DNA from 2 places in the Pseudarthrobacter sp. LT1 genome. Region 1 is predicted to be linked to the other one. Evidence: riboswitches for the same ligand, from Rfam matches in the RefSeq annotation. Region 1 holds a riboswitch; the other holds the start of a gene.
What was found. A riboswitch is a leader RNA that binds a small molecule or an ion and turns the genes downstream of it on or off. The one in region 1 is predicted to bind S-adenosylmethionine.

Region 1 (14,722 bases):
GCTGCTCCGGCGAAAGCTGGCTGTGCGTGGTCGACGCCGGGTGGATGACCAGGGAGCGGACGTCGCCGATGTTGGCCACGTGGGAATGCAGCTCCAGGGCGTCGACGAAGCGCTTGCCCGCCTCTGCCCCGCCGGCCAGGTTGAAGGCCACGACGGCGCCCGTCCCCTTGGGTCCGTACTTGCGGCCACGCTCGTACCAGGGGCTGGAGGGAAGCCCCGCGTAGGCGACGGATTCGACGTCGTCCCTTGCCTCCAGCCAGCGCGCCACTTCCGTGGCGTTCGCAACGTGGCGCTCCACCCGCAGGCTCAACGTCTCCAGGCCCTGGGAAATCAGGAACGCGTTGAAGGGCGAGACGGCCGAGCCCAGGTCGCGCAGCAACTGCACCCGGGCTTTGAGGATGTAGGAGAGGTTGGCGCCGAGCGCGCCGCCTTCACCGAGGTCGCGTGCGTAGACCAGGCCGTTGTACGTCGGGTCCGGGGTGTTGAAGCCGGGGAACCGTTCCGGATCCTTGCCGAAATCGAACTTGCCGGAATCGACGATGACACCGGCGATGGCGGAGCCGTGGCCGCCAAGGTATTTGGTGGCCGAGTGGATCACAATGTCTGCTCCCCACTCCAGCGGGCGGATCAGGTAGGGGGTTGAAAGGGTGTTGTCCACGATCAGGGGCACGCCCGCCTGGTGGGCCACCTGGGAGATGCCCTCGATGTCCAGGACGTCCTGGCGCGGGTTGGAGACCACTTCACCGAAGAAGAGCTTGGTGTTGGGCTGGACGGCATCGCGCCACTGGTCCAGGTTGTCCGGATCGGCTACGAAGGTCACCGAGATGCCGAACTTCTTCAGCGTGTGGGCGAACAGGTTGTAGGTTCCGCCGTAAAGGCTGGGGCTGGCCACGATGTGGTCGCCTGCCTCGGCGATGTTCAGGACAGCGAAGGTTTCCGCGGCCTGCCCGGAGCTCAGCAGCAGCGCGGCCAGGCCTCCTTCGAGGCTGGCAATCCGTTGCTCGACGGCGTCCTGGGTTGGGTTGCCAATGCGGGTGTAGATGGGCGCAAGTTCAGCCAGGGCAAAACGGTTGGCAGCGCTTTCAGCGCTGGGGAACACGAATGACGTGGTCTGGTAGATGGGCAGGGCGCGGGCACCCGTGGCGCTGTCCGCCGTTTGGCCTGCATGGATCTGGCGGGTTTCGAAGGACCATCCGTTGGACATCCAAATCTCCTTTGACATGGGCCCGGCATGCTCACCGGCAGTACGGGCCGCGCTTGCTCCCGGCTGTTGCCGGAGAGCCAGGTCCTCACCCGGGGCACCCCACCGCGGATGGAGGGTTGCCGGCCAGCGAGCCGGGGCTTGTCGCTGGCACTCATGACCTGGGCCCAGTCTAGGAACCGGACAGCCGCTGTGGACAGCATTGTGACGAACATGGTCTTCCGGCGCCCCTGTTGGCTCCGGTACCCGGGGCGCCAGGCACGACAAATGCTAGTAAGGGCACCCTTAGCTGAGAGCCGGATCACAAAGTGCCAAGATGTTCGCATGCGCATGGATCACGTCTCTTACGCCTGTGAACACGATGGCCTCGCGGCCACTACCGAACGTATTGCAACTGCCCTCGGCGTTGAGGCAGTGAAGGGTGGCGTACACCCCCGCTTCGGAACCCGAAATATGATCATTCCGCTCGCCGGGCACAAGTACCTCGAAGTTGTCGAGGTACTGGACCACCCGGCATCGGACAAGGCACCCTTCGGGCAGGCAGTGCGTGCCCGTTCCGCTGCCGGTGGCGGGTGGATGGGCTGGTGCGTCGAAGTGGACGACCTCGCCCCCTTCGAGGAACGCCTGGGCCGCGCCGCCGTGAACGGCAACCGCAAATTCCCGGACGGCCGCGAGCTGGTCTGGAAGCAGATTGGCATCCTGGGCCTCATCGCCGATCCCCAGGTCCCGTACATGCTCAAGTGGGAGGGCGATCCATCGCTCCACCCGTCCAATGCGTACGAGAGCAACCTCAAGATGAGCTGCCTGACCATCGCCGGTTCCGCCTCGCGCGTCACCGAGTGGCTGGGTGAGCCGGTGGAGAAGCCGCTCGAGGACGTTGCGGTCGAATGGGTCGCCCCGCACGGGACGCCGGGCATCCTCTCGGTCACCTTTGAGACCGCCAACGGGGCCGTCACTATCTGACGCTCCTCCCTCCCTCCTTTCCGGCCCTGTCCGGGAGGTTCCTGGGTTGCGCCCAGGCAAGCTTCGGCCGCCATTGGGTGGTGACAACGGCGTCACCACCCAATGGCGGCCGAATTCGTTCTAAGTGGCTGCCGGGTCGGGAGTCCCGGGCGGCGTCAACTAAAACGGCCAACACTTCGAATGTCAGTGCCTGCTCGGATGATGTTGCTATGGGAATCAGCGGTGGTGTTGCGGTGGCGTTGGAGGGTATTCATGCCTCTGTTGCTGCCCTCGATGCGCTGGATTTCGAGGATACTTCCCTGGCTGCCGGCGCCGGCATTGGTTCCGGTGTTGACGTGCTGCAGCGGCGGTACGAGCTCCGGCTGGAACGCCTGGAGCTTACGGCGCGGCTGGAGGCGCAGCTCGCTGCGGTGAAGGCATGGGACGCCGCTGAGGCCGTTGAGTTCCAGCAGGCGATGACGCCGCCGGACGCCTCGATCCAGGACCGCATGTACGCTGACATGTCGGTGGTGGAGGAGATCGCGGGAGTCCTGACCATCAGTTCTGCGGCCGCGGGCGCGTTGGTGGAGCAGTCACGGCGGATCTGTTCCACGCCACTGGTGTTCCAAGCCCTGGCCGCGGGCGCGATGTCCTGGCAGCACGCCCGCATCATTGCCGACGAAAGCGAAGGCCTCACCTCCGAGGGCGTGGCGTCTCTGGTGGCGCACTTCTTCGACCCGGCTGCGCCGAACCCCGCCCGCGGCGCGGCCCCCGGAGACCTCGTACCCTCCCGGTTCCGGGCCAAGGTCCGTAGCTGGCGGGAACGCCACCACCCCGACTCCATCGAGAAGCGCCATGCAAAGGGCGTGGCTGACCGGCGGATGGAATACACCCCCGACCGGGATGGCATGGCCTGGATCTCCCTCTACCTCCCAGGGGACACCGCGTGCGCCATCTGGAACCGGACCACCGCCACCGCCCGCGGATTCCAAGGCCCGGACGAACCCCGCACCCTCACCCAACTCCGCCCCGACATCGCCGCCAGCCTCCTCCTCGGCGCCGGGCACACCACACAAACCGGGAAACCCACAGAGATCGGGAAGGTCCCTACCCCGCGGGCCGACGTCCTGGTCACCGTGCCCGTACTCTCCCTCCTCGGCCAGACCGATGAACCCGCAGTGTTGGATGGTTTCGGGCCGATCCCGGCGTCCATGGCCCGCAATCTCGTCGCGGACGGGGCGGACTCCGTCTACCGGGTCCTGGTCGACCCAAGGGACGGGGCAGCACTGGAAATCGGCCGCAAAAACTACCGGCTCACCGAGGCCATCAAACGCTGGATCAGGCTGCGCGACACCATATGCACCTTCCCCGGCTGCACCAACCGCACCCCCGACAACGACACCGACCACCTCACCGCCTGGGAACACGGCGGCACCACCAACGTCAGCAACCTGGCACAGCTCTGCCCCAAGCACCACCGGCTCAAACACAACAGCCAATGGACACCCGACCCCGCAACCGAAAACAATGCGCCCGGCTGGACCTCACCCACCGGACGCCACTACAACGCCGACCACCAGGATGCCGACCCAACGCACTGGCCACCAGGATTTCTGCCGGTGGATGCTGTCGTGGGACAAACTGAGGCGCCAACTCCGCGCGGATCCAGGGCTGGACTTGATGACGCTGCTCGGCTTAAGGACACTGCTCGGCTTACCGGCACTGCTCAGCTTGTCACGGCGCCACCATGGCGCGGGCCGGACCTATCCGAAGATCCGTTGTGGCAAGAGTTCCTCGCGGGGATGCCGGTGTGGCCAGATCCGCCTGTCGAGGACCCGCCGGGTGACAACGTGCTGGATTGGAACGAGCTTTGCCCTGCTGATCCCCTGTGGGATGAGTTCCATGCAAGGTTCTACGACCTGCCCGCTGACCCCCAGTCGGACTGGCAGTTGCTGTTGTTGGAAATTTGACCCTGCGTGATGTTTAGGGCCACAGCACCCATACCGGCCTGGGAACATCACCGGGCCGCCGGGCCGCCTGCGCAGCTACCCCAGCCCCACGGCCTTGCCGAAGAGGCTGAAGCCAACAAAAGCCACGATATCCAGCAGCGCATGGGCGATGACCAGGGGCATGACGCGCTTGGTGCGGGTGTACAACCAGGCGAAGACCACCCCCATCACCGCGTTTCCAATGAAGGGACCGAAGCCCTGGTAGAGGTGGTAGCTGCCGCGCAGCACCGAGCTGACGGCGATGGCGAGCGGCGTGCTCCACCCGAACTTGCCGAAGCGGTCCAGGAGGTAGCCCACCACAATGACTTCCTCGAGCACCGCGTGGCGCATCGCCGACAGGATCAGGACCGGAACAGTCCACCAATACGCATCCAGTGCACTGGGAATGATGGCGGTGGTGATGCCGAGGGCCCGGCCGGCGGCATAAAGCCCCAGGGACGGTATTCCAATCAGCGCCGCGAGCCCCAGGCCCTGCAGCAGGTCCCTGCCGGGCCGGGCAAAGTTGAACCCAAGCTTCCGGAATGCTGAACCGGACTTACCGGCATCGCCCGGTGCAGCCTGCCGCTGGTCGGTGAGGAAGTAGAGAACCAGCAGCACCGGAACCAGCGCAAAGATGATATCCAGCAGCTGATAGGTGAGGTCGAAGTACTCGCGGGTGCTCTGCGACCGGTTCAGGGTGGAGGTGCCCTCGGCCAGCGGGGCGCGGGTCATCTTGTCGAGCAGCTGCACCACGGAGTAGACGGCCGACTGGCCCAGGGACAGGCCCAGGACGATCCAGACTTCGAGCCGCAGTCGACGGCGGGAGGGAACCAGCATGTTCCCATCTTGCCTTCAGTTTCTGGATCCGGCCTGATGGAGCGGCAGGTGTTGGGCAGCACGGTACCCTGACCGCGCACAGCCCAAGGGATTAGGCGGGTGCGACAATCACTTCCGTGCCGTTGGCTTCGAATGCTGCCTTGTCACGCGGAGAGATGCCGGAATCGGTAATCAGCCGGGTGAAGTCATAGCCGTCCATCGTGGCAAATGCCCGCACGCCAACTTTGGAGGAATCAGCCAGGACGTAGGACACCCTGGCGCGGGAAGCCAGCAAGGCATTGACAGAGGCTTCGCCTTCCCCTGTGTTGGTGGGTCCCACCTCCGGATCGATGCCGTTGACACCGATGAAAGCGATGTCCAGCACCACCTTCTGCATGATGATGTCCGTATAGGGCCCCACGAGTTCATAGGAACGCGGGTTCAGGATGCCGCCGGTCACCATCACCTTGATATTGGGCCGGACCGCAAGCTGGCCGGCGATGTTGATGGCATTGGTCACCACCGTGAGCGTCGGCTGGTTGGAGGGTGCGTTCAGGTCCTCGCGGGTGGCCAGGATCTGCGCAAGGGCGGTGCTGGTGGTGCCCCCGCAGAGACCGATCACCGCACCCGGCCGGATCAAGGCCGAGGCGCACTGCGCGATCTGTTCCTTGGCTTCCGCATGGTCATCGCGGTTGTAACGTCCGGGCAGGTCGTATGCGAGGGCGCCCGTGGTGGCACCGCCACGGGTCCGCGTCAGCAGGCGTCGCTTGGCAAGGCTGTCCAGGTCGCGCCGGGCCGTGGCAGGGGAAACATTGAGGGTGCTGACGATCTCGTCAACTTCCACCTGCCCGGTCTTCGCCAGCAGGTCGAGAATCGCCGTCAGCCGGTCGGTGCGCGTCATACAAGCGGGCCTTTCGATGCATCAGCCACCACTCCTGATGACGTTTCCTGATTATAACCTTAGGAAAACAATCAACAACAATCAAAGCGGCTCCGTTGATTACCGTTCCCGGCTTCCGGCCCGCCACACAGCGTACGTCAGCGGCATCCCCGGCCGGTAAGCGAGATGCGTGGCGGACGGCGCGTTCAGCAGGTGCAGGTCGGCCCGGTGCCCGACGGCGATCGACCCCACGGCGCGTTCACCGTCGGCATCCCGGCCGGCTTCCTTGTGCAACGCCAGGGCGCCGCCGTAGGTGGCGGCACGGACAGCCTCGTGCACGCTCAGCCGCATCTGGAGGACGGCCGTTGTCACGCAAAAGGCCATGGAACTGGTGTACGACGTTCCCGGGTTGCAGTTGGAAGCCAGTGCCACCTGCACACCCGCGTCCAGGAGCTCACGGGCGGGGGCCAACGGCTGGCGGGTGGAAAGGTCGCAGGCAGGGAGGCAGGTGGCCACAGTGCCACGCCCGCCTGTTCCTGCGGCGGGATCCCAGCCGGACCAGGAGGCAGCCAGGGCCTTGACGTCCTGCGCGGCAAGGTAGTTGACGTGGTCAACGCTGGCCGCGCCCAGCTCCACGGCGAGCTGCACGCCGGGGCCTTCACCGAGCTGGTTGCCGTGCACGCGCAGCCCCAGCCCGGCGTCACGGCAGGCCACCAGCACCCGGCGTGACTGCTCGGCGTTGAACGCGCCCTCCTCGCAGAAGACGTCAGCCCACTGGACGTACGGGCGGACCGCGGCGAGCATCGGCCCGCAGACCAGGTCCGTATAAGCCTCCGGATCCTGCCCGGCAGGCACCAGGTGCGCGCCAAGGTAGGTCACCTGGTCCGCGATGGTGGAGGCAATGCGCGCGCTCCGGGCCTCATGCTCAACGTCCAGGCCATAGCCGGTCTTGGTTTCCAGATAGGTGGTGCCCTGCGATACGGCCTCGGCCACCCGTCCCATGGCCAGGCGGGTGAGGTCAAAATCGGACGTGGCGCGCGTGGCGTTCATCGTGACGGCGATGCCGCCGGCGGCGTAGGCCTCCCCCGCCATCCGGGCCTCGAATTCTGCGGTGCGGTCCCCGGCGAACAGCAGGTGGCTGTGCGAGTCCACCCACCCCGGCAGCATGGCCCGGCCGCCGGCGTCGACTGCGTCATCCGTTGCGGGAGCATCCGCCGCCGCCCCGATCCAGGAGATCCGTTCGCCCTCGACCACCACCGCCGCATCCTTCAACACCCGGTGTTCCAGGTCCTGGGTCATCAGCTCGGCGATGTTGGTGATCAAGGTGCTCATGGAATCATTCTTCAGCGTCGGATGGACCAGCGTGTGGCTGCCAGGGCCTGCGCTGTCCGGGATTCCGGACCATCCATAGCCCCTTCGGCAAGGGCGGCACCGCCGGAAGAGTGCAGCGCGGAAAGAATCTGACCCGCTGCCAACTCGGCCATGGCGGCCGAAGTCTGGAAGCCATAGCCGCCCTGCCCGGCCAGCCAGTAGAACCCGGCAGCCTCGGCGTCGAACCCGGCCACCGGAACCCCGTCCGCAGCTTCCGTGCGCAGGCCTGTCCACGCCCGCCGAATGCCGCTGATCCCAAGGCTGGTGAACGCATTGAGCTTTTCCACCAGGCGTTCCACATCGCCGGGGCGCGGGCGCGCATCTTCGGGCCCGCTGGGCACAGTCTCCGAGGGTGAAATCAGCACGTCCTGCCCGTCCGGCCGGAAATAGAACGTGTTGTCCGCTGCCGCCACCATGGGGGTAACGGCAGGCAAGGGATGGTCGACGGCGGCAATCGCCGCAGTGCGCCGGTACGGCTGGAGTCCCAGCTTCTCGACGCCGCTAAGCACCGCCAGTTCGTCCGCCCAGGCGCCTGCCGCATTGACCAGCACGGAGGCCTCAAATCCCTCTGCACCGGCTCCCACCTGCCACCCGGAACCCAGCCGTTGTGCCGAATGCACGCGGGCACCGGTGATGATGTCGGCTCCGGCGGCGAGCGCCCGCTTGCGGTGGTCCTCCAGCAGCAGGGGCGCGTTGCAGCCAAAGGAGCCGGTATCCAGTCCGGCTGCTTCAAAGGTTCCCGGGACCAGCGCCGGGCACAGCTCAAGGGCACGGTCTACGGTAATGGGCTGCATGTGCCCGCTGGCCTCCGCGGCGACATCCTCCGCAGAGCCCACCAGCATGAAACTGCGCTGCGTCAGGACGGGTTCGGGCGATTCCGCGTCGCGGGCTGCGAGCAGCTCAAGGGTCCGGACGGTAAGCTCCTGCACCACGGGAGGCCCGTAGCTGGGGATCAGCTGGCGGGCGGAGCGGGAGGACGTGTGGTACGCCAGTTCCTGCTCCGCCTCCACCAGCGCAACGCTGCAGCGGCCGGCGAGGGCGGACGCCAGGGACAGGCCGGCGATGCCGCCGCCCACAATCAGGACATCGTAATGTGCTGCCATTCGTCCTTCCTGACAGAGTTCCTGCGAACTGAAACCCCGCCGTCGGGGAGTCCCGTCAGGCTGCTGCCTCAGCCCGGCTGGCGACGAAGGCACCTACGCACGCTTCGACGTCGTCCGCTGAGTGCGCAGCGGAGAGCTGCACCCGGATCCTCGCGGCACCACGCGGAACTACGGGGAAACTGAAGGCAGTGACGAAGACGCCGTGCTGCAGCATCCGGTCCGCCACTTTGGCCGCCATGACGGCGTCGCCGAACATGACCGGCACGATCGCGTGCTCGCCGGGAAGCAGGTCGAACCCCTCTTCGGTCATGCGGCGGCGGAACAGCCCGGCGTTTTCGAACAGGCGGCGTCGAAGGTCGGCCGAGTTCTGCACCAGGTCCAGCGCCTTGAGGGTGGCGGCAACGATGGCGGGAGCCAGGGAATTGGAGAACAGGTAGGGCCGCGCCTTCTGGCGCAGCATCGCGACAATCTCGCCGCGCCCGGAGACGTAGCCACCGGAAGCTCCACCCAGGGCCTTGCCGAAGGTGCCGGTGTAGATGTCCACCCGGTCGGAGACGCCGGCGTGCTCGGGAGTGCCCGCCCCGGTGGCGCCCATGAAGCCCACCGCGTGGGAGTCGTCCACCATGACCATGGCGCCGTATTTGTCGGCAAGGTCGCAGATGGCCTTAAGCGGGGCCAGGTACCCGTCCATGGAGAACACGCCGTCGGTGACAATCAGTGTGCGGCGGGCGTCCTGTGCCTCCTGCAGGCGGGCCTCGAGTTCGGCCATGTCCTGGTTGGCGTAGCGGTAGCGGCGCGCCTTGCAGAGGCGGATGCCGTCGATGATGGAGGCGTGGTTGAGCGCGTCGGAAATCACGGCGTCGTCCGGGCCCAGCAGGGACTCGAACACGCCGCCGTTGGCGTCGAAGCAGCTGGAGAACAGGATGGTGTCCTCGGTGCCGAGGAACGCGGAGACCTTGGCTTCCAGTTCGAGGTGCAGGTCCTGGGTGCCGCAGATGAACCGGACGCTGGCCATGCCGAAGCCGCGCTCATCCATGGCGGCTTTGGCGGTGCTGATGATGTCCGGGTGGTCGGCCAGGCCCAGGTAGTTGTTGGCGCAGAAATTGAGCACGTCAGCTCCCGGGCCGCCGATCTGCCCGGCGGTGATGTGGCTGGACTGCGGCGAGCTGATGCTGCGTTCGGTCTTGTACAGTCCCGCGGTGCGGATTCCGTCCAGTTCTTCGCGCAGCTGGTCCTTTATGGAGGTGTACATGGGGTTCCTTACAGTCGGGTCCAGTCGAGGACAACTTTGCCGCCCACGCCGCTGCGGGCGATCTCGAAGCCTTTTTCCCATTCCGTGGCGGGCAGCGTGTCCGTCACCACGGCGGAGATGCCGGCGTGCAGCACCGGGTTGGAGGAGAGCATGGCGCTCATGGCGTACCAGGTTTCGTACATTTCACGGCCGTAGATGCCCTTGAGCGTGAGCATGTGGGTAACCACCTTGCCCCAGTCGATGGTGATCTCCTGGCTGGGCAGGCCCAGCATGGCGATCCGGCCGCCGTGGTTCATGTTGTCGATCATCTCAGGCAGGGCCGAGGGGTGGCCGGACATTTCCATTCCGACGTCGAACCCTTCGCGCATGCCCAGCTCACGTTGGGCGTCCCGCACCCGGGTGGTGGAGACGTCGATGGCAAGGTCGGCTCCGAGCTGCCGTGCCAGGTCCAGCCGCGGCCGGGAGACGTCCGTGATGACGATCTTCCGCGCTCCGGCGTGGCGGGCCACGGCGATGGCCATGAGGCCGATGGGGCCTGCGCCGGTGATGAGCACGTCCTCGCCCACCAGCGGGAAGCTGAGTGCGGTGTGGACGGCATTTCCGAAGGGGTCGAAGATGGCACCGAGTTCGGGCGTGACGGAGGGATCGTGGTGGACCCAGACATTGGTTTCGGGGATCACGACGTATTCGGCAAAGGCGCCATCACGCTGGACTCCCACGCTGACCGTGTGGATGCACATCTGGCGGCGTCCGGCCCGGCAGTTCCGGCAGATGCCGCAGACCACGTGGCCTTCGCCGGAGACCCTGTCCCCGACCTTGACCTCCCGGACGTCCTCGCCCACTTCGACCACTTCGCCGTAGAACTCGTGGCCGGCAATCAGGGGGGCTTCGATGATCCCCTGCGCCCAGGCGTCCCAGGACTGGATGTGCAGATCCGTGCCGCAGATTCCGGTGGTCATGACCCGGATCTTCACGTCAGCCGGGCCTGCTGCGGGTTCGGGCCGTTCGACGAGCTCGAATCCGGCGTGGGGGCCGGCTTTATACAGGGCCTTCATTGGCATCCTTACTGCTTGGCATTCAATCTGCGGGGTACGTCCCCATTGAAGCCCTGCCGATGCTTTAGCACAACAGGGATTTTCTCAATCGACGATGTAGCTATTGCTAATGATTAGAGTGGATGTATGGAGGTTCATCAGCTTGAAATCCTGCGGGAACTGGGCGCCCTGGGCAGTGTGAAGGCCGTGGCCGATACGCTCATGGTCACCCCGTCGGCAGTGTCGCAGCAACTGGCGCACCTGCAGCGCACCGTGGAGGTGCCGCTGACGCGCAAGGAGGGCCGGAACCTGGTGCTGACGGAGGCCGGCCAGGTTCTCGCTGACGCGGGCGCCGCCGTCGTCAGCGCCATGGCCGATGCCCGCGGCGCGCTCGGTACTTACCACGGCTCGCCCGCCGGAAGGGTGACCGTCAGCGGGTTCCACAGCGCGGGGCAGGCCCTGTTCGCGCCGCTGGCCCGCATGTTGGACCGGCCGGAGCACCCGCGGATCGAGCTGTCCGACGAGGACGTCGCGCAACAGGACTTCCCGGCCCTCACCGCCCGGTACGACCTGGTGCTGGCGCACCGCATGGACCACAGTCCCCGCTGGCCGGCGGAGCGGGTCGCGGTGATCCCGCTGGCGCATGAGCCGCTGGACGTGGCGCTGCCCGCCGGCCATCCCCTGGCCCAAAAGGAGACGGTCACGGCGGACGACGTCGGCGCAGAGGCCTGGGTGACCAGCCACCCCGGCTACTCCCCCGCCGATGTCCTGTCCGCCGTCGCTGCCCTCTCCAGCCGCGAGCCTAATATCGTCCACCGCATCAACGACTATTCCACGGTGGCGGCCCTCGTGGCTGCCGGCGGCGTGGTGGGGCTGCTCCCCAGATACACGGCGGGGCCGGTCCTGAACCCGGACATCGTGCTGCGTCCGCTGGAAGGAATCAGCACCCGCCGCAGGATCGACCTGCTGGCCCGGCCGGAGAACCTTAAGCGCCGCTCCGTAGTGATGGTCTGCGAGGCGCTGGAGGATATCATGGCGGGGCTGGTGAAACAGGGCTGAGCCGGGGCCGGCGGGCCGGAACTCAGGAGTCCTCGCCGTCCTGGTGGTTGCCCTTGCCCATCTTGTGTCCAAGGCCCGGGCTGTGTCCCGGCGTATGTCCCAGCCCGCGTCCCAACCCACGCCCCAGCCCCAGGCCGGGCCCGTCACCGGCGCCCTTCACGATCCGCGCGGCAGTGGCTTTGTCCCCGTCCTTGACGCCGGTAATGCGCACGGTGTCCCCGGCGGCGATGTCCGCGATGGTTCCGTCCGTCGGTTTGAGCCGCTTGCCGTCGTCGCCTGTTGCCCCCGGGGTGGGTGTTGCTTCCGGGCCGGGTGTTGCTTCCGGGCTGGGTGTTGATTCCGGACCGTCTGTGGATCCTGAACTGGCCGGCGCTGCCGGAATCCTGGTGATCTTCGTGTCGCCATTGACGGTGTAGGTCTGGGAGAAGCCGTCAGCGCTTTTGACGGTGATGGCCGAATCGCTGACCGACTCCACGGTCCCGTTCTGTTCCAGGACCGTCTGGTAGGTTCCGTCGGGCTTCCTGGCTACGGCTTCGCCGTGCAGGAGTTGCCCGCGCTGGGCTTTCCTGTCCTGCTTGTTCTGTTGTCCCGGCGCGGCGTCCTTGCCCGGCGCTCCCTGCTGGGGCGCTCCCTGCTGGCCGGGGGTTGATGGGGAAGGTGCCGGCGTTCCGGTGGCCGACCAGGCGAGGGCGGCCCCAGTCCCGCTGAGTGCCAGAGCCACCGCCCCGGCGAGCATTGTCTTGCGCATCCTCATAGGTTCCCGGACCACCATGGTTGTTCCTCCCGCACGCTGCCAGGGCACCGGCGCCCTGTGGGCTCAAGTGTAAGTCCGCCACGGCCGCCCAACCACGGGTACTTACGCAGGCCTTCGCCTGAGTACCCAACAGGTAGTTAAGGCGAAACCGGGCCGGGGTTGGCATCAATGTGAGGTTCCACATTGATGCCAGCCCCGGCCCGGCCGGGAGAAAACAGCAGGAGGAGCCTTAGACGGTGACGCCCAGCTTCTCCAGGATCAGTTCCTTCACGCGGCCGGCGTCGGCCTGTCCACGGGTGGCCTTCATGACCCCGCCCACGATCGCACCGATGGCCTGTACCTTGCCACCACGGATCTTGTCCGCGACGTCGGGCTGCGCGGCCAGTGCTGCGTCGATGGCTTCCAGGAGGGGCCCGTCGTCGGATACGACGGCGAGGCCGCGCTTCTCCACGATCTCCTCCGGGGTGCCCTCACCGGCGAGCACGGCGTCCAGTACCTGCGAGGCCATCTTGTTGTTGATCTTGCCCGCCTCAACCATGCGGCTCAGCTCCACCACCGTGGCAGCCTCAACGCCCAGCTGGCCGGGGTCCACGTCGGCTGCCTTGGCGCGGCCCACGATCTCACCCATCCACCATTTGCGGGCCACGGAAGCCGTGGCGCCGGCGGCGATGGTTTCCTCGATCTCGTCCAGGACGCCGGCGTTGACCACGTCGCGGAATTCGAGGTCTGAGTAGCCCCAGTCAGCCTTGAGGCGCTTGCGGCGCTCGGCCGGCGGCTCGGGCAGGGTGGCGCGCAGTTCCTCCACCCATTCGCGGGAGGCCACCACGGGAACCAGGTCCGGTTCCGGGAAATAGCGGTAGTCGTCGGCGTCGGACTTGGCGCGGCCGGACGTTGTGGTGCGGGTGTCCTCGTGCCAGTGGCGGGTCTCCTGGATCACCGGCTCACCCGAGTCCAGGACAGCAGCGTGGCGCTGGATCTCGTAACGGACGGCGTGCTCCACGGCGCGCAGCGAGTTCACGTTCTTGGTCTCGGAACGGATGCCGAACCGCTCACGGCCGTGCGGGCGGAGCGACACGTTCGCATCGCAGCGGACGTTGCCGCGTTCCATCTTCGCATCGGACACACCCAGGTTCTTCACGATCTCCCGGACGGCCGCGACGTAGGCCTTGGCCAGTTCCGGTGCGCGGGACCCGGCTCCCTCGATGGGCTTGGTGACGATTTCCACCAGCGGAACACCGGCACGGTTGTAGTCCACCAGCGAGAAATCGGCGCCCTGGATCCGGCCGGTTGCGCCGCCCATGTGGGTCAGCTTCCCGGCGTCCTCCTCCATGTGCGCGCGCTCGATCTCCACGCGGAACACGGTGCCGTCCTCAAGCTCAACGTCCAGGTAGCCGTCGTAGGCGATGGGCTCGTCGTACTGGGACGTCTGAAAGTTCTTGGGGGTGTCCGGGTAGAAGTACTGCTTCCGGGCGAAGCGGCAGGATTCGGCAATCTTGCAGTTCAGCGCCAGTCCGATCTTGATGGAGGACTCGATGGCCGTCTTGTTCACCACGGGCAGGACGCCGGGCATGCCCAGGTCCACCTCGTTGACGTTGGTGTTGGGCTCGTCGCCGAAGACGTTGGGGGCGGAGGAGAACATCTTGGTCTTGGTGTTCAGCTCCACGTGGACCTCGAACCCCAGGACGGGATCGTACTTCTCCATGGCCTCGTCGAAGCTCAGGATGTCATCAGTGCTCATTATTTTGCCTCCTGGGTTTCGAGGGTTCCGGCAACGGCAAGGTCAGGCGCCTGGGCCAGCAGCGGGCCGCCCCACTTGGCTTCGAGCAGCGATTCAAGGACTGCACCCACCCGGTACAAGCGGGCGTCCTCGCGGGCCGGGGCCAGCAGCTGGATACCGACAGGCAGCCCGTCCTCGTCGGCCAGGCCGCCGGGCAGGGACAGGCCGGGGACGCCGGCAAGGTTGGCGGGGATGGTGGCGACGTCGTTGAGGTACATGGCCAGCGGATCGTCCAGTTTTTCGCCAAGCGGGAACGCCGTGGTGGGGGCGGTGGGCGAGATCAGGACGTCAGCCTGCGCGAAAGCGGCCTCGAAGTCCCGCTGCACCAAGGTGCGGACCTTCTGGGCGGAGCCGTAGTAGGCGTCGTAGTACCCGGCGGACAGGGCGTAGGTGCCCAGGATGATGCGGCGCTTGACTTCGTCGCCGAAGCCGGCGGCGCGGGTGGCACCCATCACGCGTTCGATGGTCATGGGGCCCTCTTCGGGGAGGACGCGCAGGCCGTACCGGACGCCGTCGAACTTGGCCAGGTTGGAAGAGGCCTCGGA
Region 2 (14,722 bases), 930 kb from region 1:
GCTGATCCGTCAGCCATCAAGGCCTCCTGATGAGCTACCCAGGAGAGCCGAAGACCACCAGCGGCAGTGTTGCGGACGGGCGTGCTGCAGCCGCCGCCGCAACCGCGGCAGACGCCGCCCAGACGGGCGCCCCTACGGCATCCGCTCCGGCACCGGGATGGTCTCCCGCCGGAGTCCGTTCCAGGAACTGGGCGCGTCTGCCCCTTGGCCTCATCATTCCCGCTGCGCTGCTGGCAGCATGGCAGGTGGCCTCCACGAACGGTATGTTCACCGTGGTCCAACTGCCACCGCCCGCCATGGTGCTGGCTGCTGCCGGCGAGCTCGTGGAACGCGGCGAGCTGGGCACCCACATCGCCATCTCCACCCAGCGGGTCCTCATCGGGTTCCTGGTGGGAGCGGTCCTGGGTCTGGTCCTGGGCGCCACGGTGGGCCTGTCCAAACTGGCCGACGCCCTGCTGGCACCCACCATCGGCGCACTGCGCGCGGTGCCGTCGCTCGCCTGGGTGCCGCTGCTGATCCTGTGGATGAAGATCGGCGAGGACTCCAAGGTCACCCTCATCATCATCGGCGCGTTCTTCCCGGTATTCACCACCGTGTCCCTGGCGCTGCGCCACGTGGACCGGAACCTGGTGGAAGCCGCCCGCGCTTTCGGCCTGAAGGGTGTGCGGCTGCTGACCACCGTGCAGCTTCCCGCGGTGGTCCCCGCAGTGTTCTCCGGCCTCCGCCTGGCACTCGCCCAGGCCTGGCTGTTCCTGGTGGCCGCTGAGCTGATCGCCTCCTCCATGGGCCTGGGCTTCCTGTTGATCGATTCGCAGAACAACGGCCGAACCGACCGTCTGCTCCTGGCCATCGTGATGCTGGCCGTCATTGGAAAAATTACCGATGCCCTGCTGGGCCTGGCTGAAAAATGGGCGGTGAAACGATGGGGGTGAGCACCACCGAGACGATGGACCTGAACGCGGGGGTGCACCCGGACAACGTCGCCTTCTGGGAGCAGCAGGCGCTGCGCCTGGACTGGGACACCCCGTGGCACACGGCGCACCGCTGGAATCCGGCGGACCGTGAAGCGGGCCGCGGGCCGGGCATCACCTGGTTTGAAGGCGGAAAGCTCAACGTGGCCGCCAACTGCGTGGACCGCCACGTCGCGGCCGGCCGCGGCGCCAAGGTGGCCCTCCACTTCGAAGGCGAGCCGGGCGACCGCAGGTCCATCACGTACGCCGAACTCCAGCGCGAGGTGGCCAAGGCGGCCAATGCGCTCCTGGCCCTGGGCATCACCAAGGGCGACCGTGTGGTCATCTACCTCCCGGTCATCCCCGAGACGGTCATCATCACGCTGGCCGTGGCCCGCATCGGTGCCATCCATTCCCTCGTGTTCGGCGGGTTCTCCGCGGAAGCGCTGAAGTTCCGGGTGGAGGACACCGGCGCCAAGCTCCTGGTCACGACCGACGGCCAGTTCCGCCGCGGCGTGGCGGTTCCCGTGAAGGACAACGCGGACGCCGCCGTCGCCGGGGACAATGCCATCGAGCACGTCCTGGTGGTCAACCGCACCACCCCTGCCAACAACCTGGCTGCCGTCCCCATGACCGCAGGCCGCGACGTGTGGTGGCATGACGTCGTCGGAAGCGCCTCTGACGTCCACGAGCCGGAGGCGTTCGACGCCGAGACGCCGCTGTTCATCATGTACACGTCCGGGACCACCGGAAAGCCCAAGGGGCTGGTGCATACCTCCGGCGGCTACCTGACGCAGGCGTCCTGGAGCTTCGAGCACCTGTTCAGCAACCCGGATCCGGCCCTGCGCGACCAGGACGTGCACTGGTGCACCGCGGACCTCGCCTGGGTCACGGCGCACACCTACGAGATCTATGGCCCGCTGTCCAACGGGGTCACCCAGGTGATTTTCGAGGGCACGCCCAACACTCCGCATCCGGGCCGGCATTTTGAGGTCATCGAACGCTACGGCGTGACGCAGTACTACACGGCGCCCACCCTGGTCCGGTCCCTCATGGGCTGGTTCCCGGACGGCGTCCCGGCCACCTATGAGCTGTCCTCCATCCGCCTGCTGGGGACTGTGGGAGAAGCGGTCAACCCGGAGGCCTGGCGCTGGCTGCGGGACAACGTGGGCGCCGGCACTGCACCGGTGGTGGACACGTGGTGGCAGTCCGAAACCGGCGCCACCATCCTCTCCCCCGCGCCGACGGACAGCAGCTTCAAGCCCGGCTGCGCGGCGCGTCCCCTGCCGGGAGTCAGCACCAGGATCGTTGACGACGCCGGCACAACAGTTGCGCCGGGCGTCCAGGGATACATCGTCGTTGACTCCCCCGGGCCCGCCATCGCCCGTACCGTCTGGGGCAACCCGCGCCGCTACTTCGACTCCTACTGGAGCAAGTACGCGGACCAGGGCTGGTTCCTCGCCGGCGACGGCGCCAAATACGATGCCGACGGCGACATCTGGATCCTGGGCCGCGTTGATGACACCCTGAACGTCTCCGGCCACCTGCTCTCCACCATCGAGATCGAGTCCGCGCTGGTGTCGCACCCCAACGTAGTGGAGGCCGGGGTCTGCCCCGTGGCGGACCCGAAGACCGGCCATGCGGTGGTTGCCTTCGTCGTGCTGAAGGCCGGGTCCCCGGCCGACTGTATCGACGAACTCCGGAACCACGTGGCCAAGGAGATCGGCCCCATCGCCAAGCCACGCGACGTCGTCGTGGTTCCCGATGTCCCCAAGACCCGCAGCGGCAAGATCATGCGCCGGCTGCTCACCCAGCTGTTCGAGGGAACTGCGCTGGGCGACACAACCTCCCTCCAGAACGAACCGGCCATCGCCGGTATCCAGGACGTCCTGCGCCAGCGGGCCCTACCGAAGGAAAATTCATGACCGAGATCAGCAACGTCGCACGACTCTCCGAACCGCTCAAGTTCGCCTACTGGGTGCCCAACGTCTCCGGCGGCCTGGTGGTATCCACCATCGAACAGCGCACCGGCTGGGACTTCGACTACAACAAAAAACTGGCGCGCATCGCCGAGGAGTCCGGCTTCGAATATGCCCTGACGCAGACGCGCTACGCCGCCTCCTACGGCGCGGACAAGCAGCACGAGGCGACGTCGTTCAGCCTGGCCCTGTTGGCCGCCACGGAGCGCCTCAAGGTGATTGCCGCTGTTCACCCCGGGATGTGGCACCCGGGCGTGCTGGCAAAGTACATCATCACCGCGGACCACATCTCCAATGGCCGCGCTGCCGTGAACATCGTCTCCGGCTGGCTGAAGAGCGAGTTCACCAACTTCGGCCTGGAGTGGCTGGAGCACGACGAGCGCTATGTCCGCACGGAGGAATTCATCAACGTCCTGCGCGGCCTGTGGACCGAAAAGGACTACAGCCAGTCCGGCAAGTACTACAACATCACCGACTTCACCCTGAACCCCGCCCCGGTGGACGTCCCCGGCCGCGCCCACCCCGAGATCTTCTTCGGTGGAAACTCGACGGCGGCCCAGGCCACCGCGGGCCGCGTGGCGGACTGGTACTTCTCCAACGGCAAGGACCTTGAGGGTTTCAAGGACAACATCGCCGGCGTCGTCGCCTCTGCCGGCGAGGCCCGCCGCGGCACTGCCGGCCAGTTGGCCGCTCCCCGTTTCGGGCTGAACGGCTTCGTCATTGCGCGCGACTCGGAGAAGGAGGCCCGGGACACCCTGCGCGAGATCGTGGAAAAGGCGCACAAGCCCGCCGTCCAGGGGTTCCGGGACGCGGTGCAGGAGGCCGGTGCCGCCACCAAGGACGGCAAGGGCATGTGGGCGGATTCCACGTTCGAGGACCTGATCCAGTACAACGACGGCTTCAAGACCCAGCTGATCGGCACCCCGGAGCAGATCGCCGAACGGATCGTCGAATACAAGAAGATCGGCGTGAACCTGTTCCTCACCTGCTACCTGCACTTCCAGGAGGAGGTGGCCGCATTCGGCCGGGACATCCTGCCGATCGTCCGGGAGCTTGAGGCGGACCTGGCCCGCAAGCACGGCACAGAGCTCGACCTCTCAACCACTCCCGCCGCCCAGGCAGTGGGTGTCTGATGGCTGAGCGTACTTTCGGTTTCCGCACCCGCGCCCTGCACGCCGGCGGCACCCCTGACGCCGAACACGGCGCCCGTGCCGTTCCCATCTACCAGACCACGTCCTTCGTCTTCAAAGACACCAACGACGCCGCCAACCTGTTCGCGCTGCAGAAGTACGGCAACATCTACTCCCGCATCGGCAACCCCACCGTTGCGGCGTTCGAGGAGCGTATCGCGTCCCTCGAGGGCGGCATCGGAGCGGTCGCGACGGCGTCGGGCATGGCAGCGGAGTTCATCACCTTCGCCGCCCTGACGCAGGCAGGCGACCACATCGTGGCAGCCTCCCAGCTGTACGGCGGCACCGTGACCCAGCTGGATGTCACCCTTCGCCGGTTCGGCGTGGACACCACGTTCGTGCCCGGAACCGCCCCTGCCGACTACGCCGCGGCGGTCCGGGACAACACCAAGGCCATCTTCGTGGAGGTGGTGGCCAACCCGTCGTCGGAGGTCCAGGACCTGGCGGGGCTGGCAAAGGTGGCGCACGACGCCGGCATCCCCCTGGTGGTCGACGCCACCTTGAGCACGCCGTACCTGGTGCGGCCCATCGAGCACGGGGCGGATATCGTGATCCACTCCGCCACGAAGTTCCTGGGCGGCCACGGCACCACACTCGGTGGCGTGGTGGTGGAAAGCGGCCGGTTCAACTGGGGCAACGGAAAGTTCCCCACCATGACCGAGCCCGTGGCTTCCTACGGCAACGTCTCCTGGTGGGGCAACTTCGGTGAGTATGGCTTCCTCACCAAGCTGCGCAGCGAGCAGCTGCGCGACATCGGCCCGGCCCTCTCGGCGCAGTCGGCGTTCCAGCTGCTCCAGGGCGTTGAGACGCTGCCGCAGCGGCTGGACGAGCACCTGAAGAACGCGCGGGCCGTGGCAGAGTGGCTGGAAAACGATGACAGGGTGGCTTACGTCAACTACTCCGGCCTGCCCTCCCACCCGCACTACGACAGGGCACGGAAGTACTTGCCGCTGGGCCCCGGGTCGGTCTTCTCGTTCGGGGTCAAGGGTGGGCGCGCCGCAGGGCAGAAGTTCATCGAGTCCCTGCAGCTTGCCTCCCACCTGGCCAACGTGGGTGACTCCCGTACCCTGGTGATCCACCCCGGCTCCACCACGCACCAGCAGCTCAGCGCAGCCCAGCTGGAATCCGCGGGCGTGCCGGAGGACCTTGTCCGCATCTCGGTGGGCCTCGAGGACATCGAGGACATCCTGTGGGACCTGGACCAGGCACTCACCGAGGCCTCCAACGCAGCGGCCCAGGACGCCGCCGTCCTGGAAGAACCCGCAGACGCCTGCACGATCGGAGCAAACGCATGAGTACCGCCGAACGCACCTGGTCCGGCCCGTCGGCACCTGAGCGGCTGGCCCTGCTCCGGCAGGCGAAATCCATTGCCATTGTTGGAGCTTCTGACAAGCCGTCGCGGGCCAGCTACTTCGTGGCCACCTACCTGCTGTCCTCCACCCGCTACAAGGTGTACTTCGTGAACCCGGTGGTCAAGGAGATCCTGGGCCAGCCCACGTATGCGTCCCTGGCGGACCTGCCGGAGAGCCCGGACATCGTTGACGTGTTCCGCAAGCACGACGACCTTCCGGGCGTCCTGGAAGAGGCCGTGGCCGCCGGCGCCAAAACACTCTGGCTGCAGCTGGGTTCCTGGCACGAAGGCGTCGCGGCAGGCGCGGAAGCCGCGGGGCTCAACGTGGTGATGGACCGCTGCGTGAAGATCGAGCACGCGCGCTTCCACGGTGGACTCCATCTGGCCGGCTTCGATACCGGCGTGATTTCCTCCAAGCGCCAGGTCATGGCCTGACCGGCGACTGAATAAGGCGACAGCGGGTCCGTCCGACGGGCCCGCTGTTGCTGTGTTTGGGCTATTTCGCTGGAGACGTGGGCTTGGGCCCGGTTCCCTGTCCTGCCGCCTGGGAGCCTGTTTGGCCCTGCGCCGGCGTTGTGTTGGCCGCGGAGCCCGCCGCCTTCTGTGCTTCCGCGGCTGCAGCCCCGGCTGACGTCCCGGTGTTGACCGCCGGGAGTCCGGCCTTCGCCGCTTCGGCAGCCCTTGGCTCCGCCGGCATCCCGTCCGTCGCAGCGCCGGGATTCTCTTTGCCCCTGCCGGTTCCATTGCCCTGCAAGAAAGTCCCGGGAGCCGCGGGCGTGCACGCTTCGGCGCCGGCGCCGGCCTCGTGTTTGACCGGACCGACGCACGGCGGGAACCCCGGGTGCGCCCGTCCCGTGTGGCGGGAGGAGCCGGCAGGATCCCGAAGGAGGCTGGAGGTAAGGTTTGCGGCATCGGTGGCCGCACCCGGTGCAGGTGAGCCGGCAGCGGCAAGGTCCCCGTCGGAAGCCACCCGGGGGCCCCGGTAGCTGTAACCGGCGGCGGACGGTTCCCCGGCTGTACCGTTCCAGGGCGCCCAATCCTCCAGCAGGTGCTCCACGGGACTGTTCCCGGAAGGGCTGGAGCTGGCGGCTACCCCGCCCACGCCCAGCCCCATCCCGGCCACCAGCACCAGGCCCAGCGCGGTGGGGCGGTGCCGGCGGCGGCGCGCCAGTTCGTCCCCAGGGTGCGCATCGGGCTGTCCACCGGGCTGTTCAGCTGCTTGTTCAGCTGCTTCCTCGCCCGGTTCCCCCGCTGGCTCCCCGGCCGGAGCCGGGCCTTCCAACGGTGAAGGTCCCCCGGCCGTAAGGAGTGCGGCAAGCTCACCGCTGGGTGCGGGCGCGGGCAGCGACGCCAGGGTGCCCAGCGACAGCAGGGCGTTGCGAAGGTCTGCATCCAGGTGGCAGCCGGCGTTCAGCAGCATGTCGTCAACAAGGGCGACGCGATTTTCCGGGGCGGGTGTCATGGCGCGAGGTACTCCTTCACTGCGGCGAGTTCCCGGAGTTTCAACAATGCGCGCCGCTGAAGCTGTTTCACCGAACCGGCGCTCTTTTCCATGGCCTCCGCTGTCTGTTCCACCGTGAGGCCTCCCACCAGGCGCAGCGACAGCACGTCCCGCTGGTCCTGCGGCAGCCCGTCCAGCAGCCTAAGGACCTCCTGGGGCGACAGGCGCTGCAGGGCTTCCTTTTCCGCTGAGGTGTCTACCCGCTGGTCGAGCTCGGGCTCGAAAGGCAGCTTGACCGGGGTCCGGCTTTGCCGGCGGTGGTCATCCACCATGCGGGCGTGGGCAACGGAGAAGATGAAGGTCCTCAGGCCGGGTTCGCCGCCGTGCACGGTGTGGAGGCGGGGCAGCACGGAAAGGAACACTTCCTGCATGGCGGCCTCCGGATCCTCGACTCCCCGGGCTGTGAGGTAGCCCAGCACCTGTGATGCGTAGGTCTTGTAGACAAGGTTGAAGGCGGCAGTCCCGGAAAGCGGCTGGTCCGGAGCCTCGTCTGTCTGTGCATCGGTCACTGACGTGGTGCTTTCCGTCAAAGAAGGGTGTTGGCAAGGCGGGCGTTCAGTCCATCCGGAACGCTGCCCTTACTTTACCCTCAGGTAACCACCGCGCCGGAACCGCCACGGCGCCGGAAACAGGGCCAGTGCCGGGCCAGGCGGTGTGGCCACCCTTGCGGAAAGACAAAAGAGCCGGCCTGGAACGTGATGGGGGACAGGTTCCAGACCGGCACTTCATAGGGGTAATCGCTGGGGCACCCGAAAGGGTTACGCGCTTTCAAAAAAACTTTTTGGAATTTCCTTCCCCGCCGGTCAGCGGGTTGCTGTCCTGGTCCACCGGGGGGCCGTGGCATGCCGGCGCGGCGTATTGGCCAGCGCAAAGGCGTGCCGGGTGGAGGGCGCGCGTTCCTCTCCGCACACGGGCACGACGGCGGCGGGCAGCCCGGCCGGAACAGCGGCAGCAGCCGCAGCGGGTGCAGGCGCGGGACGGGCCACGGTTCCGGCGGGGCACAGGTCGGTGACCAGGCCGGTCCCGGCACATTCACGCACCGCGGCGATCCCTGCCGCCACAGCGGCTTTGTCCTCGAAGGGGCCGGAGACGGCGATAACGGCCCCGTCCGGAGCCAGGAGACGGAACCGGAAAAACGAATCAGCGTCGATGAATGCTTCAAATTTTCCAGCCATGACGATCCTTCCTTGGGCACCAGGTTGTACAGACGAGTCTGGCCGCGGCACCGGAAGCCTCACAAGACCGCGCGCGTTAAGCCTGTGTAAATTCGCTTTCCGCCAGCAAGAAACAAGCGGCAGGCCACCTGCAAAAGGTGGCCTGCCGCCGTCGTAATCCCTACCCGCTCCCTAGCGGGCGGGGCCCACAAGTCAGTCGTTGATGAGGTCGTTCACCACGATGGTCTGGTCGCGGTCCGGGCCAACGCCAATGGCCGAGAACCGGGTTCCGGAGAGCTTCTCCAGGGCCAGCACATAGTTGCGGGCGTTCTCGGGAAGGTCCGCCAGCGTCCGGGCTCCCGTGATGTCCTCGGTCCAGCCATCGAAGTACTCGAAGATCGGTTTGGCGTGGTGGAACTCGGTTTGCGTCATGGGCATCTCGTCATGGCGCACGCCATCGACGTCGTAGGCCACGCACACAGGGATCTGCTCGATGCCGGTCAGGACGTCCAGCTTGGTGACGAAGTAGTCCGTGAAGCCGTTGACGCGGGAAGCGTGCCGTGCCAGGACGGCGTCGTACCAGCCGCAGCGGCGCGGGCGACCGGTGTTGACGCCGAATTCGCCGCCGGTCTTCTGCAGGTACATGCCCATCTCATCGAAAAGCTCCGTGGGGAACGGGCCGGCACCAACGCGGGTGGTGTAGGCCTTGATGATGCCGATGGAGCGCGAAATCCGGGTGGGGCCGATGCCGGAACCCACCGAGGCGCCGCCGGCGGTCGGGTTGGAGGACGTCACGAACGGGTAGGTGCCGTGGTCCACGTCCAGGAACGTCGCCTGGCCGCCCTCCATCAGGACTACCTTGCCCTCGTCCAGCGCGGTGTTCAGGACCAGGGTGCTGTCGATGACCAGCGGGCGGAGCCGCTCGGCGAAGGACAGGAAGTACTCCACGATCTCGTCCACCACAACGCTGCGGCGGTTGTAGACCTTGACCAGGAGTTCGTTCTTCTGGCGCAGCGAGCCTTCCACCTTCTGGCGGAGGATGGATTCGTCGAAGACGTCCTGGACGCGGATGCCCAGCCGTGCCACCTTGTCCATGTAGGCGGGGCCAATGCCGCGGCCGGTGGTGCCGATGGCGCGGCTGCCGAGGAAGCGTTCGGTCACCTTGTCCAGCACCTGGTGGTACGGGGCCACCAGGTGGGCGTTGGCGGAGACTCGCAGTTTTGAGGTGTCGGCGCCGCGCGCCTGGAGTCCGTCGATTTCCTGGAAGAGGGCCTCAAGGTTCACCACGCAGCCGTTGCCGATGATGGGAACAGCGTTGGGGCTGAGAATGCCGGCCGGCAGCAGCTTGAGTTCGTACTTTTCACCGCCTACGACGACGGTGTGCCCGGCGTTGTTGCCGCCGTTGGGCTTGACGACGTAGTCAACACGGCCGCCCAGCAGGTCGGTAGCCTTGCCTTTTCCTTCGTCGCCCCACTGGGCTCCTACGATCACAATTGCTGGCATGGGATCCTCCCCCATTCGTTCGGACTGCCCGGGCCGGCCACCAGGTGGCGGGCCCATGCAGCGCCGTTCATGAGAATGCCCCGAACATACCGGCCTTCGCACAGCCGCAGCACGGCGCAGCGAAGCAAGAGTTCCGGGGCTCTTACCACCCAAGTTTAGCCGATAGGGCACTTTGTCCACTGTTTGTGGCCCGCCGCGGCCCTTTCTGCCAAAAGGCCGCGGCGGGCGGTGCCGTCTATTCGTCCTCAGCCTCCCCGGCGGGCCGGGACGTCTGTTCGGCGAGCGTGTTCCAGAAGGAGGTGTCGGCGTCGGCAATGGACCCGTCCGCGATGGCCGCGGCCGTGGAGGTCAGCGTGGTGACGGTCTGCTTGATCAGGTAGCCGTTGCTGCGCTGCCCAAGTGCATAGCCGTCCAGGTAGTGGTCCGACATGCCGCGCATCTCGAAGAGCAGGGTGGCGATGCCGTACTCCACGGAGATGCCGTTGCGGCTGATGGTTTCGGCACTGCCGCCCTGGTACTTGCCCAGGTGTCCCCAGCCGGTGGAGTCGACGTTGTTGAAGACCACCGCGCCGAGCTGCTTGGATTTTTCGACGACGGCGGGGTCGGCGTTGGGGGTGGTGGGGTACAGGATGGAGCCGGATACCAGCTTGCCGTCACGCTCCGCCCGGGTGCCCTGGTGGTGCAGGTCGATCATGTAGTCGATCCGGTATTTGCGCATGACGTTGTTGTGCAGCGCCTGGGTCTCCGGCTGGATCTTGGCCACATGGTCGCGGTTCAGGTCCACGCCCTCGGCGTTGTAGCGGGTGAGGTGGCGGTCCCCCTTGGCAAGGTAATTGTCCAGGGAGAAGTTCACGTCGCCCATGGCGCCGTCCGCATTGAGCATAGGCACCACCAGGATGTTCACACCTTTGAGGATGTCCGCGGATTTGCCGGTCCCCAGGTGCTTGATGAACTCCATGGCGCCCTCGGTGGTGAGCTGCTCGTTGCCATGCTGCTGGGTCAGGTACAGGATGGTGGGCTTGGCCGGGTCCGAAATGTACTTGACCAGGTGGATGTCGCGCCCCTTGACCGTCTGCCCGATGACCTCCAGCTCCATTGCCGGCTGGCGGGCGTCCTGGTCCTTCAGGAACGAAACCATCTGTTCGTACGTGGCGAGCTTGGACGTGGTGATCTGGCCGTTGCCGTCGTAGTTGGGGCCTTCGCCTACCGCGTGCGCCAGCGGGGCGGGTCCTGCGACGACGGCCAGCGCCAGGGCGCCGGAGACGGCAAGGGTCCCGAAATTTGCCAGGGATTTCTTCACAGTGCGTTACCTCTTTCGAGTGCATCGGGGTGCGCCGGCCAGCTCCATCGCGGGCGGCGGTATGTGACCTCAGCCAACCAAGCTTAACGAAACCTGTCAATAACCTGAACAAAAGCTGTAAGCATGCTGTTTTCGGCAGGGAAGCCTCAGACGCGACCGCCGCGACATAAAGCGGAGCAGACTTGCCCCGGGGCAGGCATCTGGATTTATGTGAGAGTGAACCATCCGGAGCGGCCGAGAGACCTGGCTCGATGACGCCGCAGCAACCACGGCCCCGCAGGCTTCCTGCCGGCCGAAGGTGCTACTGCCAGGACCGATGGAAAGGAAGATTCCAGCATGTCCCTGAACACCGACCACATCCGCGTCACCCACGCAGGATCCTTGCCCCGCACCCCGGAACTCATCGCGGCCAATGCCGCCAAGGAAACCGACGGCGTCACCCCTGAGTTCCTGGAACTCCTGGAGGCCTCCGTGGTGGAGGTGGTCCAGCGCCAGAAGGACCTCGGCATCGACATCCCCAACGACGGCGAATACGGGCACACGATGTCCAGTTCCGTGGACTACGGTGCCTGGTGGAACTACTCCTTCGCACGGCTGGGCGGCCTGGAGCCGACGAATGTGGACCGCTGGGCCGATGCGCAGGTGCACCGCTCTTCCCCCGGCAACATCGTCCTGACTTCCTTCCCGGACCGGCGGGACCGGCAGGCGTTCAACGAGGCCTACAACGATCCCTCTTCGGGCATCCTGTCCCACCGCAAGAGCGTCACGCAGCCCAAGATCGCCGGACCCCTGACCTACACGGGCCAGGACCTGGTGGCGTCGGACATCAGGAACCTGAAGACCGGCCTCGCCGCCGCCGGGTTGTCGGACGGCTTCGTAGCGTCCCTCTCCCCCGGCTCCTGCGCCCGCGTGGCCAACGAGTACTACACGTCGGATGAGGAACTCGTCTACGCGTGCGCGGATGCCATGCGGGAGGAATACAAGGCGATCATCGATGCCGGCCTCACCGTGCAGCTCGATGATCCGTCCCTGGCCGAGAGCTGGGACCAGATCAATCCCGAGCCATCCCTGGAGGACTACCTGAAGTTCATCCAGCTGCGCGTCGAGGCCACCAACTGGGCCCTCCGCGACCTGCCCCAGGAACAGATCCGGCTGCACGTCTGCTGGGGTTCCTGGCACGGCCCGCACACCACGGACATCCCGTTCGCCGACATCGTCGGCTCGGTGCTGCAGGTCAACGCCGGCGCATACTCCTTCGAAGCGGCCAACGTCCGGCACGAACACGAATGGCGGGTATGGGAGGACACCAAGCTCCCCGAGGGCAAGGTGATCATCCCGGGCGTCGTCTCGCACGCCACCAACGTGGTGGAACACCCGGACCTGGTGGCAGACCGCATTGTCCGCTTTGCCGACGTCGTGGGCCGCGAGAATGTCATCGCCTCCACCGACTGCGGCCTGGGCGGCCGGGTCCACCCGCAGATCGCCTTCGCCAAGCTGGAGGCCCTCGGCGAGGGCGCCCGCCGGGCCACCAGCCGCCTCTGGTAGCTGCGGGAGGCGAAGCAAAAACCCGCCGGTTCCGTGCCCTGGCTGAATCAGGTGCACGGGACCGGCGTTTCGTTTCCCGGGGCTTGCTAAACTGGGTAAGGCCGACCAGGAATCGGCCCACCCCAATCAACCGCCGCTGATGTGTCGCGCCCCCGCGTGCCCATTTCCGTGGCGGCAGCAACGCCAATCCCCGCAGGAGAACCAGCACTTCATGACAGCCCTGGCACCCGAAACATTCCACGAACAGCTCATGAGCCGCCGCTACGACCCCAGCGTTGCTGCCGTTAACGAGCTGTGTGATTCCCTTCGGGAGACCAAGCCCGGAACCGTGGTCCCCTACGTGGATCCCATGCACGACGTGGAGGAATGCCGCATCATCAGCCTGTTCTCCAACATTGGCGAGGCGGACCCGTCCGGGTTCATCACGGCCGGGGACCAGGATGCCGCGACCCGCATGCTTGGCCTGCAGTGGAAGCTGGGCCTGCGCCCCGAGTTCGTGATGCCGTGGAACGTCCACCCGTGGCACGTCCCCGGTGAGGCCAACGGCAAGTTCACTCCCGACCAGATCCAGGCAGGCCTGAAGCCGCTGCTGAAGTTCCTGGCACTGGTGCCCCGCGCCTCGGTCATCGTGGCGCACGGCACCGAGGCCAACCGCCTGGCCAACCTGCTGCTGAAGACCGAAGTGCCCCTGCTGTGGCGCCGCGGCCTGAAGACCTACAAGGTCCGGTCACTGAGCGGCCGCGCCTTCGCCGGTTCCCCGGCGCGCCAGGAGGAGTACCTCGAGGACATGCGCGCGGCCTACGCCGACGCCATGGCACGCACCGGAATCGCCAAGCCTTAAACGACCGACGGCGGGTGGTCACCTTTCCAGGAAAGGTAACCACCCGCCGTCGTCGTATCCAGGGGCCTCCGCCGCCGAGGGTTCCCTGGCTCAGCGAAGCGAAGCCAGGGAGGCGGTAGGGACTTACTTGCCCTCGATGGCTGCCTTCGCCGTGGGGTCCGAGTCGTTGAGGAACTTTTCGATCCGCTCCGGCTCGTCAGCCTCGCCGATGGCAGACGAAGCCCTGCCCAGGGAGTAGAGGGCCCGCAGGAATCCGCGGTTGGGCTCGTGCTCCCACGGGATGGGCCCGACGCCGCGCCAGCCATTGCGGCGCAGCGAGTCCAGGCCGCGGTGGTAGCCCACCCGGGAGTAGGCGTAGGAGTCGATGACCCGGCCCTCCGCCCACGCCTCTTCGGCGAGCACGGCCCACAGCAGGGAGGACGTGGGGTGCTTGGCCACCAGGTCCAATGCCTCGTGGCCGGCCTCCAGCTGCCCGTACACCTCGGTTTCGGCAGGCAGGAGCGTGGGCTCCGGCCCCATCAGGTTCCGGCGGAACTCGTCCGACATCTAGAAGGTCTTTCCGGCCGAACCGAGCTGCTTGGTGGCTTCCACCACGCGGGCTGCCAGGCCGGCTTCGGCGGAGGCGCCCCAGACACGGGGGTCGTAGGTCTTCTTGTTGCCCACTTCGCCGTCGACCTTCAGGACGCCGTCGTAGTTCTTGAACATGTGGTCAGCCACCGGACGCGTGTAGGCGTACTGGGTGTCGGTGTCGATGTTCATCTTGATCACGCCGTAGGAGACGGCGTCGGCGATTTCCTGGTCGGAGGAGCCGGAGCCGCCGTGGAACACCAGGTCGAACGGGTTGTCCTTGCCGATCTTCGCACCGACCTGGGCCTGGATGTCCTTGAGGATCTCCGGGCGCAGCTTGACGCCGCCGGGCTTGTAGACGCCGTGCACGTTGCCGAAGGTCAGCGCGGTGATGTAGCGGCCGTTCTCACCGGAGCCGAGGGCGTCGATGGTGGCCAGGGCGTCCTCGACCGTGGTGTACAGCTTGTCGTTGATGGCGTTCTCCACGCCGTCTTCCTCGCCGCCGACGGTGCCGATCTCCACCTCGAGGATCATCTTGGCGGCAGCGGTGCGGGCCAGCAGGTCGCGGGCAATCTTCAGGTTCTCCTGCAGGGTCTCTGCCGAGCCATCCCACATGTGGGAGTTGAACAGCGGATTGCGGCCGGCCTTGACCTCAGCCTCGGAGGCCGCCAGCAGCGGCAGGACAAAACCGTCCAGCTTGTCCTTGGGGCAGTGGTCCGTGTGCAGGGCGATGTTCACGCCGTAGTTCTTGGCCACTTCGCGGGCAAAAGCCGCAAAGCCCAGGGAACCGGCAACCATGTCCTTGGTGGAGGCGCCGGACCAGTAGGCGGCACCGCCGGTG

Region 2: another riboswitch for S-adenosylmethionine. It lies ahead of VIK36_RS02950 (cobalamin-independent methionine synthase II family protein); the one in region 1 lies ahead of VIK36_RS07220 (bifunctional o-acetylhomoserine/o-acetylserine sulfhydrylase).

Annotation. Positions count from the first base shown of each region.
Region 1 is NZ_CP141830.1:1,527,811-1,542,532, reverse strand. It holds gene VIK36_RS07220 (bifunctional o-acetylhomoserine/o-acetylserine sulfhydrylase) at 1-1,204, opposite strand, end outside; SAM riboswitch class IV at 1,249-1,363, opposite strand; gene VIK36_RS07215 (VOC family protein) at 1,358-2,164, shown strand; gene VIK36_RS07210 (HNH endonuclease signature motif containing protein) at 2,374-4,113, shown strand; gene VIK36_RS07205 (type II CAAX endopeptidase family protein) at 4,189-4,968, opposite strand; gene VIK36_RS07200 (DeoR/GlpR family DNA-binding transcription regulator) at 5,060-5,848, opposite strand; gene hutI (imidazolonepropionase) at 5,948-7,159, opposite strand; gene VIK36_RS07190 (FAD-dependent oxidoreductase) at 7,171-8,301, opposite strand; gene VIK36_RS07185 (glycine C-acetyltransferase) at 8,357-9,553, opposite strand; gene tdh (L-threonine 3-dehydrogenase) at 9,562-10,608, opposite strand; gene VIK36_RS07175 (LysR family transcriptional regulator) at 10,735-11,646, shown strand; gene VIK36_RS07170 (hypothetical protein) at 11,669-12,394, opposite strand; gene gatB (Asp-tRNA(Asn)/Glu-tRNA(Gln) amidotransferase subunit GatB) at 12,630-14,138, opposite strand; gene gatA (Asp-tRNA(Asn)/Glu-tRNA(Gln) amidotransferase subunit GatA) at 14,138-14,722, opposite strand, start outside.
Region 2 is NZ_CP141830.1:599,739-614,460, reverse strand. It holds gene VIK36_RS03005 (aliphatic sulfonate ABC transporter substrate-binding protein) at 1-30, shown strand, start outside; gene VIK36_RS03000 (ABC transporter permease) at 30-932, shown strand; gene acs (acetate--CoA ligase) at 923-2,875, shown strand; gene sfnG (dimethylsulfone monooxygenase SfnG) at 2,872-4,062, shown strand; gene VIK36_RS02985 (O-acetylhomoserine aminocarboxypropyltransferase/cysteine synthase family protein) at 4,062-5,414, shown strand; gene VIK36_RS02980 (CoA-binding protein) at 5,411-5,905, shown strand; gene VIK36_RS02975 (hypothetical protein) at 5,967-6,932, opposite strand; gene VIK36_RS02970 (RNA polymerase sigma factor) at 6,929-7,480, opposite strand; gene VIK36_RS02965 (YegP family protein) at 7,775-8,146, opposite strand; gene VIK36_RS02960 (adenylosuccinate synthase) at 8,339-9,628, opposite strand; gene VIK36_RS02955 (M14 family zinc carboxypeptidase) at 9,864-10,928, opposite strand; SAM riboswitch class I at 11,147-11,251, shown strand; gene VIK36_RS02950 (cobalamin-independent methionine synthase II family protein) at 11,265-12,473, shown strand; gene VIK36_RS02945 (uracil-DNA glycosylase) at 12,685-13,314, shown strand; gene VIK36_RS02940 (DUF3151 domain-containing protein) at 13,438-13,860, opposite strand; gene fbaA (class II fructose-bisphosphate aldolase) at 13,861-14,722, opposite strand, start outside.